2 regions of the Chromobacterium sp. Ag138 genome follow, and region 2 is predicted to be linked to the other one. Evidence: riboswitches for the same ligand, from Rfam matches in the RefSeq annotation. Region 2 holds a riboswitch; the other holds the start of a gene.

Region 1 (6,986 bases), 1.7 Mb from region 2:
AATCCCGACGTGGTGACGCTGGATGTGGAAATGCCGCGGATGGACGGACTGGAGTTCCTGCGCCGCCTGATGCGCTTGAGGCCGACGCCGGTGCTGATGATCTCGTCCTTCACCGACGCGGGATCGGAAACCACGCTCGCGGCGCTCGAGATCGGCGCCGTCGATTTCATCCACAAGCCCGCCAACGACATCGCGCGGCACATGCAGGAGTACGCGGAGGACATACGCGAGAAGCTCAGGGCGGCCGCCGAGGCCCGGTTGAGGCAGCCAGGCCGCTTTCTTCCGCCGCGGTCGGCGAGGAGGATGGGCGTGGCCGCGCCGCTGAGAAAGGATGTGCTGGTGTTCGTCGGTGCCTCCACTGGAGGAACCGAGGCGATCAAGGACTTTCTGATGGGCATGCCGGCCGATGGACCGCCCATTCTGATCGTGCAGCACATGCCCGAGCGCTTCACTTTCACTTTCGCGATGCGGCTGGACAGGCTGTGCCCGGTACGGGTGAAGGAGGCCGAGGATGGCGAGGCGGTGCGGCCCGGGGTCGCCTATATCGCGCCAGGCCATTCCCATATGCGGCTGGCTCCGGCCGCCGCCGGCGGCTACCGGATCGCGCTGGACCAGGGCGAGAGGATCAATCGCCATCGTCCGGCGGTGGATCCCTTGTTCGAGTCCGCGGCCAGGCTGTTGGGCAAGCAGGCCATCGGCGTGATTCTCACCGGCATGGGCAAGGACGGCGCGGAGGGTCTGTTGCAGATGCGTCGCGCCGGCGCCGCGACTTTCGGGCAGGATGAAGCCAGCTGCGTGGTATACGGCATGCCGCGGGAGGCGTTCAATATCGGCGCGGTGATGCAGGTGCACCCTTTGAATCGGTTGGCGGAAAAGGTGGTCGAGTGCCTGCAGGGCCATGCCGAAGGGGCGATTACATGAGCCATGCCGATCCGGCGCCGAGCTACAGCCGCCAGTACTACGACAAGCATTTCCAGATCATGGCGGTCAAGGTGTTTCCCGGCGAGTTCCACGCCACCAACCAGCCCAGGCTCCTGACGACGTTGCTGGGCTCTTGCGTATCGGTATGCCTGAGCGACCGCCTCTCCGGCGTGGCCGGCATGAACCACTTTTTGCTGCCTGAAGGCTCGCTGGACCTGGGGGCCGGCGAGTCCGCCGCCCGCTTCGGCGTCAATGCGATGGAGTTGCTGATCACCGACATGCAAAAGCTGGGCGCGATGCGCAATCGGCTGGAAGCCAAGATTTTCGGGGCCGGCAATGTGCTGGACGGCATGACGATGGTCAAGGTGGGGGAGCGCAACACCGATTTCATCCGCAGCTACCTGGCCAACGAGCAGATTCCCATCCTGGCCGAGGATTTATTGGGAGATTACGCGCGCAAGGTGTACTTCTTCACGGAGACGGGCAAGGTGCTGATCAAGAAATTGAAGCGTCCCAGCGCGGCGATCAAGCAAGAGCTGCCGTATCGCGGCCGCATCGTGGACAGTAACGAGGGTTCCAGGACCGGCGACATCGATCTGTTCATCTGAGCCGGCGAGCAGGCCCGAAACGAAAAAGGCGGCCGGAAGGCCGCCTCTGGTTTTGAGCGGAATGCGGATCAGCGCTCCAAATGGGGCAGCTTGTCCTTCACGTCGGCCCAGTCGGCGTGGTCGGGCAGCGGATCGACGCGCTCGACGATGCTTGGCCAGCGCTTGGCCAGCTCCGCGTTGAGCGCGATGAATCCTTCCTGGCCCTTGGGCACGTCGTCTTCCGCGTAGATGGCGCTGACGGGGCACTCGGGCACGCATAGCGAGCAGTCTATGCACTCGTCCGGATCGATCGCCAGGAAGTTGGGGCCTTCGCGGAAGCAGTCGACCGGGCAGACTTCCACGCAGTCGGTGTATTTGCATTTGATACAGGCATCGGTTACAACGTACGCCATTCGTGTATCCTCAGTAAAGCTGGATCGTGATTCGGGATAATCGTTATTTTAGCGATAAATTCCCTTTCTGACGCTCCGGCAAATCCCTCAAGATGTCCAATCCGATCTACCGGGGCCGTTTCGCCCCTAGTCCCACCGGTCTGCTGCACGCGGGTTCGCTCAGCACCGCCGTCGGCAGCTACCTGGAAGCGCGCAGCCGCGGCGGCGAATGGCTGCTGCGGATGGAGGATCTGGATCCTCCGCGCGAGGTGCCGGGCGCGGCCGACGATATCCTGCGCACGCTGGAGGCTTTCGGTTTCGAGTGGGACGGCGAGGTGGCATACCAGAGCCGCCGCCATGGCTTGTACCGCGCCGCGCTGGAACGGTTGGCCGCTGCCGGCCATGCCTACGCCTGCTGCTGCACCCGCAAGGAAATCGCCGCGCATGCCCGGCGCGGCCTGGATGGCTATGTTTACCCGGGCACCTGCCGGCGCGGCTGCCCCGACGGCCGCTTGGGCCGGGCCTGGCGCTTGGCCGTGGCCGGAGGGGAGCGGGTGGTGGACGACAGGCTGCAGGGCGCGTATCGGCAGGACCTGGCGCGCGACATCGGCGACTTCGTGTTGCTGCGCGCCGACGGCTTCTGGGCCTATCAGCTCGCGGTGGTGGTCGACGACGCCGATCAGGGCGTCACCGACATCGTCCGCGGCGCGGATCTGCTGGTGTCCACACCTCGCCAGCTGGCGGTTTACGACGCGCTTGGCCTGCCCGCGCCCGGTTATTGCCACCTGCCGGTGCTGACCAACGCGGCCGGCGAAAAATTGTCCAAGCAGACGCTGGCGCCGGCGATATCGACCCGCGACGCCGCGCGGCAGCTCGGCGCGACGCTCGAGCTGCTGGGCCATGCTCCGCCGGCCGGTTGCGAGAGCCTGGACGAGCTGTGGTGCTGGGCGGTGGCGAATTGGTCACTGCGCCGCGTGCCGGCCGGCCCGCTGCAACTCCCTCATTCCTGATGACTTTTCATGCGGATGACATAGGCATCTGTCCGCTAGCGGTTTTTTGTTGAAAAAAATCGTCAATGCGACATGTTTTTACGTCAAAACTGTGTTTTAATGCGCCCTTTTTTTGGCGCGGCGGCAGGCCGCACCCGGCTGCGGCGCAGCCGAGAGTCCCGGCTTCGGCTATCTTGAAGCCATGGCCCATAGGCTTGCCGATGCGGTTTTGACCTTTTCCGCATGTCTGACGCCGGGTGCGGCCACCCCGGCGCGCGATGCTTTCGTTCCCACGGAGAGCCAGGTTTGAACGAAAACAGTTCCACTAAGAAGAAGGGCTCGCTCGGAGTCTGGATGTGCACCGCCCTAGTGGTGGGCAATATGATAGGCTCCGGCGTTTTCCTGCTGCCGGCCTCGTTGGCGCCGTTCGGCGGCGTGTCGATGCTGGGTTGGCTGGTGACCTCCTGCGGCGCCATCTGCCTGGCGCTGGTGTTCGCCCGCCTGTCGGCCATCCTGCCGCGCGAAGGCGGGCCGTACGCTTACATCCACGCGGGTTTCGGCGATTTCGCCGGCTTCTGGATCGCCTGGGGCTACTGGATCGCGCTGTGGGCCGGCAACGCCGCGCTGGCGGTGGCGGCCACCAGCTATATGCAGGTGTTCTTCCCGGTGCTGGGGCACAACGAGCCGCTGGCCGGCGCCGTCGCCATCGGCCTGATCTGGATCGTCACCTGGATCAACAGCCGCGGCGCGCGCAGCTCCGGCGTGGTGGCGGTGGTGACCACGCTGCTGAAGCTGCTGCCGCTGGCTGCGGTCACCTTCATCGGCTTCTTCCATTTTCAGCCGGACAATCTGGCGTTCAACCCGCACAACAAGCCCCTGTTGTCCTCTCTGTCGGCGACGATGGCGCTGACATTGTGGGCCTTCCTCGGCCTGGAGTCGGCGTCGGTGCCGGCCGGCGACGTAGTGGAGCCGGAGAAGACCATTCCGCGGGCCACCGTGATCGGCACCCTGCTGGCCACCGTGCTCTACATCCTGTCCACGGTGTCGCTGATGGGCCTGATGCCGGCCGATGTGCTGGCCGCTTCGCAGGCGCCGTTCGCCGACGCGGCCAAGCTGATGTGGGGCGACTGGGGCTACTGGCTGGTGGGCTTCGGCGCGGTGGTGTCCTGCTTCGGCGCGCTCAACGGCTGGAGCCTGATGCAGGCGCACGTGCCGGCGGCCGCGGCCAAGGATGGCCTGTTTCCCCGCCGTTTCGACCAGCGCAACGCGGCCGGCGTGCCCATCTTCGGCCTGGTGCTGTCCAGCGCGCTGGTCACCATTCTGATGGCGATGAAGTATGCCGGCGGCGACAGCGGAGTGAAGATCTTCGAGTTCATCATCCTGCTGGCCACCGCCACCACGCTGCTGCCGTACGCGTTCTGCTCGATGGCGCTGATCGCCATCATGCTGATGCGCGGCAAGGAGTTCACGGCCAAGGATTACATCGCGCCCGGTTTCTTCGCCGGCATCGGCTTCGTCTACTCGCTGTGGGCGCTGTACGGCTCCGGCGCCGACATCGTGATGTGGGGCATGCTGCTGTTGCTGATGGGCCTGCCCATCTATGTCTGGCAGTTGAAGGAGCGGTTTGCCGCAGATTGACCGGCGTGCCGATCAGTGAAAAAGCGCAGCGCGACAGCCTGCGCTTTTTCGTTTTCGAACCATTTCGACGTATGAAAATGAGCGGTTTTTTTCCTTGAAAAACATTTATTCAGACTGTTTGATATAGAAATAATATTGGCTTGCCAAGGCCCGGATATTGACACCATAATCGCCGGATCATACAGGAGAGAGCGGCTTTTCGGCCGCCGCCGAAGGCGCAAGCGCACCCGCAATCGCTCAGGCAAAAGGACTGTATCATCGGGCCGGCGGCAGCCGGTTCGCGCAATCTGGAGAGCGGCGTCCGCGCGACGCCCACCGAAGGGGCTAACGGCTTATCCGGCCGGAAAATCTCAGGTGCAGGGACAGAGGGGTGTGGTTGATAGAGGATATCCACACTTTGCTCGAAGGAACCGCGCCATGACGGCCCCGAAACGTACTCCGCTGTATGAAGCCCACCTCGCCGCCGGCGCCAAGATGGTCGATTTCGCCGGTTGGGAAATGCCCATCCATTACGGTTCCCAGCTGAAAGAGCACGAAATCGTCCGCAGCGACGCCGGCATGTTCGACGTCTCCCACATGACGGTGATCGACATCACCGGTTCCGACGCCAAAGCCTGGCTGCAAAAACTGATCGCCAACGACGTGTCCAAGCTCGGCTTCGAGGGCAAGGCGCTGTATTCCGGCATGCTGACCCCGGAAGGCACCGTCGTCGACGACCTGATCGTTTATCTCACTGCTTACGGCTACCGCATGGTGGTCAACGCCGGCACCACCGAGAAAGACCTGGCCTGGATGGAAGCCCAGAAGGCCGGCTTCGACGTGGCGCTCAAGGTGCGCCGCGATCTGGCGATGCTGGCGGTGCAGGGCCCCAAGGCGATTGAAAAAGTCTGTTCCATCAAGCCGGAGCTGGCCGAAGCCATCCGCGCGCTGAAAGTATTCCAGGGCCTGCCGCAGGGCGAGTGGTTCTACGCCCGCACCGGCTATACCGGCGAAGACGGGCTGGAAATCATGGTGCCGGCCGACCAGGCCATCGCCTTCTTCAATCAATTGCAAGCCGTCGGCGTGTCGCCGATCGGCCTGGGCGCGCGCGACACGCTGCGCCTGGAGGCCGGCATGAATCTGTACGGCCACGACATGGACGAGACCGTGTCGCCGCTGGAAGCCGGCATGGGCTGGACCATCGCCTGGGAGCCGGCCGAGCGCAAGTTCAACGGCCGCGAGGCGCTGGAAGCGCAAAAGGCCGCCGGCGTGAAGATGAAGCAGGTGGGCCTGGTGCTGGAAGGCCGCGGCGTGCTGCGCGAAGGCCTGAAGGTGGTGGTGGAGGGCGTCGGCGAAGGCGTGATCACCAGCGGCACCTTCTCGCCGACGCTGAAGCACTCGATCGCCATCGCCCGGGTGCCGGCCGCCACCGGCGCCGCCGCCCAGGTGGACCTGCGCGGCACGCTGACCGATGTGCGCGTGGTGAAGATGCCTTTTGTCCGCAACGGCAAGAAAGTTTTCGAATAATCGGGCAGCGCCTCGAGGCGACTGCCGTCACCATTGATCTGATCTTAAGCTGGAGAACTTCAAGATGAGCAACATTCCCGCCGAACTGAAATACGTCGACAGCCACGAGTGGCTGCGCCTGGAAGCCGACGGTTCCGTCACCGTGGGCATCACCGCGCACGCGCAGGAATTGCTGGGCGACATCGTCTTCGTCGAGCTGCCGAAAGTCGGCGCGCATCTGGCCAAGGATGAGCAGGCCGGCGTGGTGGAGTCGGTGAAGGCCGCTTCCGACGTCTACTGTCCGATCGCCGGCGAAGTGCTGGCCGTCAACGAGGAACTGGAAGGCGAGCCGGAACTGGCCAACAGCGATCCGTACGGCGACGGCTGGTTCTTCAAGATCAAGCCGGCCAACGCCACGGATCTGGATGGCCTGATGGACGCCGCCGCCTACGCCAAGGAAATCGGCGCCTGATAGCCTGACCGCCCCGCCGTCGCAAGACGCCGGGGCGTTGTTTTTCCCGGCGCGGCCTCGCGCAGGCCGCCGCAAAGAAGGAAGTCCCAAGCATGTCGCTCTCCGAACTCTTCAATCGCCACGAATTCCTCGCCCGCCACATTGGCCCGTCCGACGCCGAGCGCGCCGAGATGCTGGCCGCCGTCGGCGTGCCGTCCATCGACGCGCTGGTCGACCAGACCTTGCCGGCCGACATCCGCCTGAACCGCCGCCTGGATCTGCCGTCGCCGCAGCCGGAAGCGGAGGCGCTGGCCGCGCTGAAGGCGGTAGCAAGCAAGAACGTGGTCAACAAGTCCTTCATCGGCCTGGGTTACTACCCGGTGCTGACCCCTACGGTCATCCTGCGCAATGTGCTGGAAAATCCGGGCTGGTACACCGCCTATACCCCGTATCAGGCCGAGATCGCCCAAGGCCGTCTGGAATCGTTGCTGAACTTCCAGCAGATGGTGATCGACCTGACCGG
Region 2 (6,986 bases):
GCCGGGTGATCCTGGTGGCCAGCCCGGCCTTCCTGGAAAGCCACGGCGAGCCGAAAACGCCGGAACGGCTGGCTTCCCTGCCCGCGCTGGCCATGAGCCGGCCCGACGGCCGCGGCCAATGGGTGCTGCTGGACAATGTCGGCCAGAGCTACACCATTCATCTGGACGCGCCCAGGCTGATGACCGACGACATGATCGTGCTGCTGGAAGCGGCCATCGCCGGACTCGGCGTCGCCGCGCTGCCGGTCAACGTTTGCCACCAGGCGCTGGCGGATGGACGGCTGCGGCACATCCTGCCGCAGTACGACTTTCCCTGGGGCATCCTGCACGCGGCCTTCCCCACCCGGCGCGGGCTGTCTCCGGCGGTGCGCGCCTTCATCGACTTCGTCTCGGAACAGCTGATCAGCGAGGAAATGGCCGGCGACTGGCAGCGCGCGGACATCCGCCCGGCATGACAATTGCTTCTATTCCGGCTTACCACCCAGGATGATTGAAAACATGCTCACGCTGCGCCCGCTGGCCGAAACCGACTCGATCGAACAACTGACCGCGCTGCTGCACCGCGCCTACGCCCAGCTGGCGGCGATGGGCCTGCGCTACACCGCGGTGGACCAGAGCGCGGCCGTCACCCGCCGCCGCATCGCCGGCGGCTACTGCCTGCTGGCGTGGCATGGAGACGAGCTGGTCGGCACCGTTACAGTGCATCATCCGCGGCCCGCCTCGTCCTGTCCGCAATTCCGCCAGCCGGACGGCGCCGTGCTGATGCAGTTCGGCGTCGATCCCGCCTGGCAAGGGCAGGGACTGGGCTCGCGGCTGATGGACGCCGCCGAAGACTGGGCCCGCCGCCAGGGCTATCGCCGCATCCGCCTGGACACCGCCCAGCCCGCCGCCCATCTGGTGGAACGCTACGGCAAGCGCGGCTACCGCGTCGAGGCGCCGCTGCAATGGCCGGACAAAGCCTACGCCAGCGTGGTGATGGTCAAGGAACTGGAAGCGGCCGCCGCGACTCGAACCCTTGTTTGCGCTGCAACAAATTGATGGCTGCGCGCCACATATCGGCGCCAGACCATTCGCATTTATTGCATCGCAGCAGATAACGAGTACAGTGACGGCCATGGCTCGCGATGAGCCGTCGCGTCTTTTCCTACCGTTCAAGAACAAGGGGTTGCAATGTGGTCAACTGCTGCAGTTCAAGGCGGGAAGTTCCCGTTCCCTCAACCGTTGTTTGATTACTGGCTGGACGCCTGCCAGCGCGGCATCCTGTATTGGGACACGCTGTACCGCCGCGGCGAAGCCTACCTGGAACATTGCGAAAGCGGCAAGCCGCCGGTGCTGGTTTTCGACTACCGGATCATCATGGATGCCCGCGAGCTGCCCGATCCGGCCAACTACGCGCTGGCGGCGATCCAGCCGCCGTCCAACTGCCCGCCCACCGACCCGGCCAAGCGCCCCTTCGTCGTCATCGACCCCCGCGCCGGCCATGGGCCGGGCATCGGCGGCTTCAAGATGGACAGCGAGATCGGCATCGCGCTGCAGCAAGGCCATCCCTGCTATTTCGTGATGTTCTTCCCCCAGCCGGTGCCGGGCCAGACCATAGAAAGCGTGGCCAAGGCCGAAGGACACTTCCTCAAGCGCGTCAACGAGCTGCACCCGGACAGCGACGGCAAGCCCTTCGTGATCGGCAACTGCCAGGGCGGCTGGGCATTGGCGATGCTGGCGTCGGTGGCGCCGGAGCTGGTCGGCCCCATCCTGCTGGCCGGCTCGCCGCTGTCGTACTGGGCCGGCGTGCGCGGCAAGAATCCGATGCGCTATGCCGGCGGCCTGAACGGCGGCACCTGGACCGCGTCGCTGGCCGGCGACTTGGGCAACGGCCATTTCGACGGCGCCCACCTGGTCGAGAACTTCGAAAAGCTGGACCCGGCCAACACCCTGTGGAAGAAGTCCTACAACCTGTACGCCAAGATCGACACCGAGCCGCAGCGCTATCTGGACTTCGAGCGCTGGTGGGGCGGCCATTACCTGCTGAACAAGGCGGAAATGGAGTGGATCACCCAAAAGCTGTTCGTCGGCAACGAGCTGGTTCACGGCAAGATTACCAGCCATGACGGCAAGGCCCGGGTGGACATGCGCAACATCCGCTCGCCCATCATGGTGTTCGCGTCCTGGGGCGACAACATCACCCCGCCGCAACAGGCGCTGAACTGGATCGCCGATCTGTACGACAACGCGGAGGACATCCGCAACAATGAACAGACCATCGTCTACTGCCTGCACAACAAGGTGGGCCACCTCGGCATATTCGTCTCCGCCGGCGTCGCCAACAAGGAGCACAGCGAATTCGCCAGCGCGCTGGATCTGATCGACGTGCTGGCGCCTGGGCTGTACGAGGCCGTCATCGAGGACATCGCGCCGGACGCGCCAGGCCAGGAGTACATCGAGGGCCGCTACATCATCCGCTTCGAAGCCCGCGACGTCTCCGACATCCTGGCGCTGGACGACGGCCGCGACGACGAGCGCGCCTTCGAAGTGGTGAAACGGGTATCCGAGATCAACCAGGGCCTGTACGACCGCTACGTCTCTCCCGCGCTGCGCGCCGCCAGCAACGAAGCCAGCGCCCGCCTGCTGCGCGAGCTGCACCCCGCGCGGTTGGAGCGGACGCTGATATCGCCGAAAAACCCATGGCTGTGGTGGCTGCCGGAGCTGGCCGACAAGGTGCGCGAGCAGCGCCGGCCGGTAGCGGCCGACAATCCGCTGTGGCTGTGGCAGGAGCAGGTGTCCGGCTTCATCGTCCAGTCGCTCGACCATTACCGCGACCTGCGCGACGCCGCCCAGGAGCAACTGTTCCGCGCGATCTACGAATCGCCGCAGCTGGCCACCCTGGTCGGCGTCGCGCCGGCCGGCGAGCCGCGCAGCCAGGCGCTGACCTGGGAAAGCCGCGAACTGGCCCGCCTGAAACGGGAAGCGCTCGATCCCAGCTTCGAACAAGGCACCCTGGCCGACGGCTTTGTGCGGCTGCTGCTCTACGTCAGCATCGGCATAGGCGTGGTGGACGAACGGCCCTTCAACGCCATCCGCCGGGTGATGCGCGACGTGCGCCACGAGTATCCGCTGACGCTGATGCAGTTGAAGGACATCGTCCGCCACCAGGTGGCGCTGGTGCGGCTGGACGCGCCGCGCGCGCTGCGCGGCCTGCCCCTGCTGCTGCCGGATGCCCGCCGCCGCCATCAAGCCTGGCTGTTGGCCCGCGATCTGCTGGCGCTGAACGGCCCCATCCCGGCCGAGCACCAGGCGCGGCTGGACCAAGTGGCCAAGACGCTGGAACTCGACACCGCCGCCGCGATCCGCGCCGCATCTTCCCCAATCAGGACGGAAGCGGAGACTGCGGCCGATGCGCCGGTCCCTGCCGAGGCCGCACTCGCCGTTTATCCCCCCGCGGCCAAACCTGTCGCCGGCAAAGCCGTTTCTGCAAAGGCAGCGACAAGCAAACCCGCCCCGGCGAAGCCGGTGCCCGTTGCCAAACCATCGGCGAAAACCGTCAAGCCGGCAGCAGGCAAACCGGCCACAGCAAAACCCTCGCCGGCAGCCAAAACCCCTGGGAAAACCGCCAAGCCCGCGGCGCCGAAGCCAACGTCGGACGAAATCAAGCCAATAGCCAAACCTGCCGCGTGGACAAGCGTCGCGAGAAAGCCTGCGGGCAAAGCCAACGGCCAGGCGCCAGCCGCTTCCGCGCCCGGCAAGCGAGGCAAGGCGTAAGCCATGCGCGGGAACCGGGGCGACTCGGTTCCCGCATTGACTATTGCAATAGCGAAAGCTAATATTCCAGCTCTGCGGGAGAGAGGGGCCATGCCCCCGCCGAAGACGCAAGCTCCCATAATCGCTCAGGCAAACGTACCGCAGCGCAGTATCGATTCAAGCCGATTGGAGAGAGGCCGCCGCGCGCGGCCCACCGAAGGGGCAAGCGGCCAAAGGCCGCGCAACTCTCAGGTAAAAGGACAAGGGGAGAGGCTGTTACCCAACCCGGAAACCGTCCAGGAGTTTGCCTTGTCCGCTCATCCATGCCTCGGCGCGAGCCTCTCGCGCCTCATTTCCGTTTTCCGCCATCCGCGCGCCGTCGCGCCGGCGGGCATTCCATCGTTCCACCCCCATAAGATTTCATCATGCTGACCCTGATCTACCTGATCGCCATCACCGCGGAAGCGATGACCGGCGCGCTGGCGGCCGGCCGCCGCCACATGGACATTTTCGGCGTAGCCGTCATCGCCTTTCTCACCGCGCTGGGCGGCGGCACCGTGCGCGACATCGTGCTGGGCCGCTATCCGATAGGCTGGACCCAGCATCCGGAATACGTGCTGCTGGTGGTGGCCGGCGGCCTGGCAGCGGTTCTGGTCGCCCGCTACATGCGCCACCTGAACCGCTTGTTCCTGATCCTGGACGCGCTGGGCCTGGTAGCGTTCACCATCATAGGCTGCGACGTGGCGCTGGGCATGGGCTACCACCCGGTCATCGTCGTGATGGCCGGCATGATCACCGGCATCGCCGGCGGCATCCTGCGCGACGTGCTGTGCAACCGCGTGCCCATCGTGTTCCGTCGCGAGCTGTACGCCAGCGTGTCGCTGCTGGTGGCCATCCTGTACCTGGGCCTGAACCATCTGGCCATGCCCCACGACTGGAACGTGATCGCCAGCTTCGCCTTCGGCCTGGCGCTGCGCCTGGTCGCGCTGTGGCGCGAATGGCAGCTGCCGGTGTTCGCCTACCGGCACGATCACCACTGAGCCATCCTAATCAAACACCCCGCCCAGGCGGGGTGTTTCGCATCCCGGGCATCCGCGCCGCGGCGCCGCAGGCTCTGGACCTGTCTTGCCCTAAGCCCCATAACCGCGCGCAAATGACAATGGATATTTGACACATGCCATTCACCCAATGTAAATAAGAAGCCCCTGATATCCCGCCCCGGACAAATCGACATCACCATGCACATTTCCGGCCCCGCCTTTCGCCGCCTTATCCTGCGTCTGCCGCTGGCCATCTGCGCGCTCTTGATCTGCTATCTGCTCGCCGCGCTGGCGCTGGGCCTGCTGCCAAGCAACCGCGGCTGGACCCCGCCCGCGGACGGCATCCCCATCTATCTGGACAGCAATGGCGTGCACACCAGCCTGATCATGCCGGTCAAGACCGAAGCGATGGACTGGACTACCGCCTTTCCTCCGGCACACGTCCGCCGCCCCGATCTGTACGCGCGCTCGCCCTACATCTCCATCGGCTGGGGCAGCAAAGTATTCTTCCTGACCATACAAAACTGGGAAGACCTGAGCGCCGGCAAGGCATTGGCCGCGCTGGCGTTCGACCAAAGCGTGCTGCACGTGGAATACCTGCCCCAGCCCAAGGAAGGCAAGGACACCCGGCGCATCCTGATCAGCCCGGAACAATACCTCCGGCTGGCGGACTTCATCCGCCAAAGCGCGCCGCTCAACGCCCACGGCCGGGCCTTGCAGGAAACCGGACACCACTACGGCGACAACGACGCCTTCTACGCCGCCCGAGGCCGTTACAACCCCATCGTCACCTGCAACCAATGGACGCGCGACGCGCTGGCCGAGGCCGGCGTGCGCACCGCGCTGTGGTCCCCTTTCGTCCAGCCCTTGTTTTGGCAGTTGGAGAAATGAAAGGAATTCTCAAGCCATGCCCCGCAGCCAAGCCAGCATATCCGCGGCGAAACCGCCTGGCTTGAACGGCTCCGGCGACAGCAGCACATAACGCGAACCATCGCCGACGAAACCCAGCGGCGCAGCCAGCAGTCCACTCTCCAGATCATCCCTGACCAAGTGCCAGGGACCGATCGCCACCCCCAGTCCCGCTACCGCCGCCTGCAGACTGAAATAAAAATGCTCGAACCACTGCCCCTCTCCGACGGACGGCTCGCAATGGGCGCTGGCCGACCACTCCGCCCAGCCCGCGGGCCGGGTTCGCGCATGCAATATGGGCGCATCCACCTTTAAACCGTCTGCTGCAAACCAGGCGCACGTTCGATCCGGATGGCAAACCGGGCCCACTCTTTCCTCGAACAGCGGCTCGGCATGCCAGCCTTCCCCCCATGGAAAGTCATCCCGCCGGATCGCCAAATCGATTCCGTCACCAAATGCGAACGGGCCGCCGCCAGCAGCCAAGCGCACCTTGGCATCCGGATAGCTGGACTGAAAATCGGGCCAGCGGGGAATCAGCCAACGCATCAACAGCGTCGGCTCGCAAGACAAGGTCCACAGCTTTTCCTTTTCCGAGCCGGCTCGAATTTCCCTCACCGCCCGCCCCATCACATCCAAGCCCTCGCGAACCGCCAATGCCAGGCTTCGCCCCGCATCTGTCAGAAATACCCTGCGGCTGCGCCGATGAAACAAGGCCGTCCCCAAGTCCTCCTCCAGCACACGCACGGCCCTGCTGACCGCGCCATGCGTCAGGCACAGTTCCTGAGCCGCGCGCGTGAAGCTCTCGCTGCGCGCCGCCGCCTCAAAGCAACGCAAGGCCATCAGTGATGGCAGGCGATCCCGCTTTATCTGTGAGCTGAACTCACCATATTCGTCAGAATTCATCGTTATTTTTCAACCATGACTATCGATATGATTGGCAACATTATCCAGAAAGGAATCATAAGCCATGACTGAATGGTTAGCTGTAATCACAATCAGCATTTTAGCCGTGATCAGTCCAGGACCGGACTTCGCCATGGTCACGCGCAATAGCGCACTGTTGTCCCGACAGGCGGGCCGGCTCACCGCGCTGGGAATCAGCCTAGGCGTGCTGGTTCATGTCGCCTACACCCTGGTCGGCATCGGCGTATTGCTCCATCAGTCGCCCTGGCTGTTCGGCTTCCTCAAACTGCTGGGCGCCGCCTATCTCCTCTGGCTGGGCATGAAAATGCTGCGCGCGCGCCCCTCAAACGCCACGGAATCATCGGCCGCCTCTTCGTTTTCCGCATTGGCGGCGCTGCGCAC

What was found. A riboswitch is a leader RNA that binds a small molecule or an ion and turns the genes downstream of it on or off. The one in region 2 is predicted to bind glycine.
Region 1: it holds a riboswitch for glycine, as region 2 does, so the genes downstream of both, gcvT (glycine cleavage system aminomethyltransferase GcvT) here and ACY3GB_RS00160 (trimeric intracellular cation channel family protein) in region 2, are expected to answer to the same signal.

The regions. Positions count from the first base shown of each region.
Region 1 is NZ_JBUPWA010000001.1:1,723,999-1,730,984, reverse strand. Features, by position in the region: gene ACY3GB_RS07770 (protein-glutamate methylesterase/protein-glutamine glutaminase) at 1-921, shown strand, start outside; gene cheD (chemoreceptor glutamine deamidase CheD) at 918-1,529, shown strand; gene fdxA (ferredoxin FdxA) at 1,598-1,921, opposite strand; gene gluQRS (tRNA glutamyl-Q(34) synthetase GluQRS) at 2,026-2,910, shown strand; gene ACY3GB_RS07750 (amino acid permease) at 3,244-4,527, shown strand; glycine riboswitch at 4,700-4,790, shown strand; glycine riboswitch at 4,805-4,903, shown strand; gene gcvT (glycine cleavage system aminomethyltransferase GcvT) at 4,945-6,033, shown strand; gene gcvH (glycine cleavage system protein GcvH) at 6,098-6,484, shown strand; gene gcvP (aminomethyl-transferring glycine dehydrogenase) at 6,577-6,986, shown strand, end outside.
Region 2 is NZ_JBUPWA010000001.1:31,203-38,188, reverse strand. Features, by position in the region: gene ACY3GB_RS00175 (LysR substrate-binding domain-containing protein) at 1-455, shown strand, start outside; gene ACY3GB_RS00170 (GNAT family N-acetyltransferase) at 499-1,038, shown strand; gene ACY3GB_RS00165 (DUF3141 domain-containing protein) at 1,171-3,753, shown strand; glycine riboswitch at 3,819-3,904, shown strand; glycine riboswitch at 3,909-4,006, shown strand; gene ACY3GB_RS00160 (trimeric intracellular cation channel family protein) at 4,158-4,772, shown strand; gene ACY3GB_RS00155 (TIGR02117 family protein) at 4,971-5,663, shown strand; gene ACY3GB_RS00150 (LysR family transcriptional regulator) at 5,673-6,584, opposite strand; gene ACY3GB_RS00145 (LysE family translocator) at 6,649-6,986, shown strand, end outside.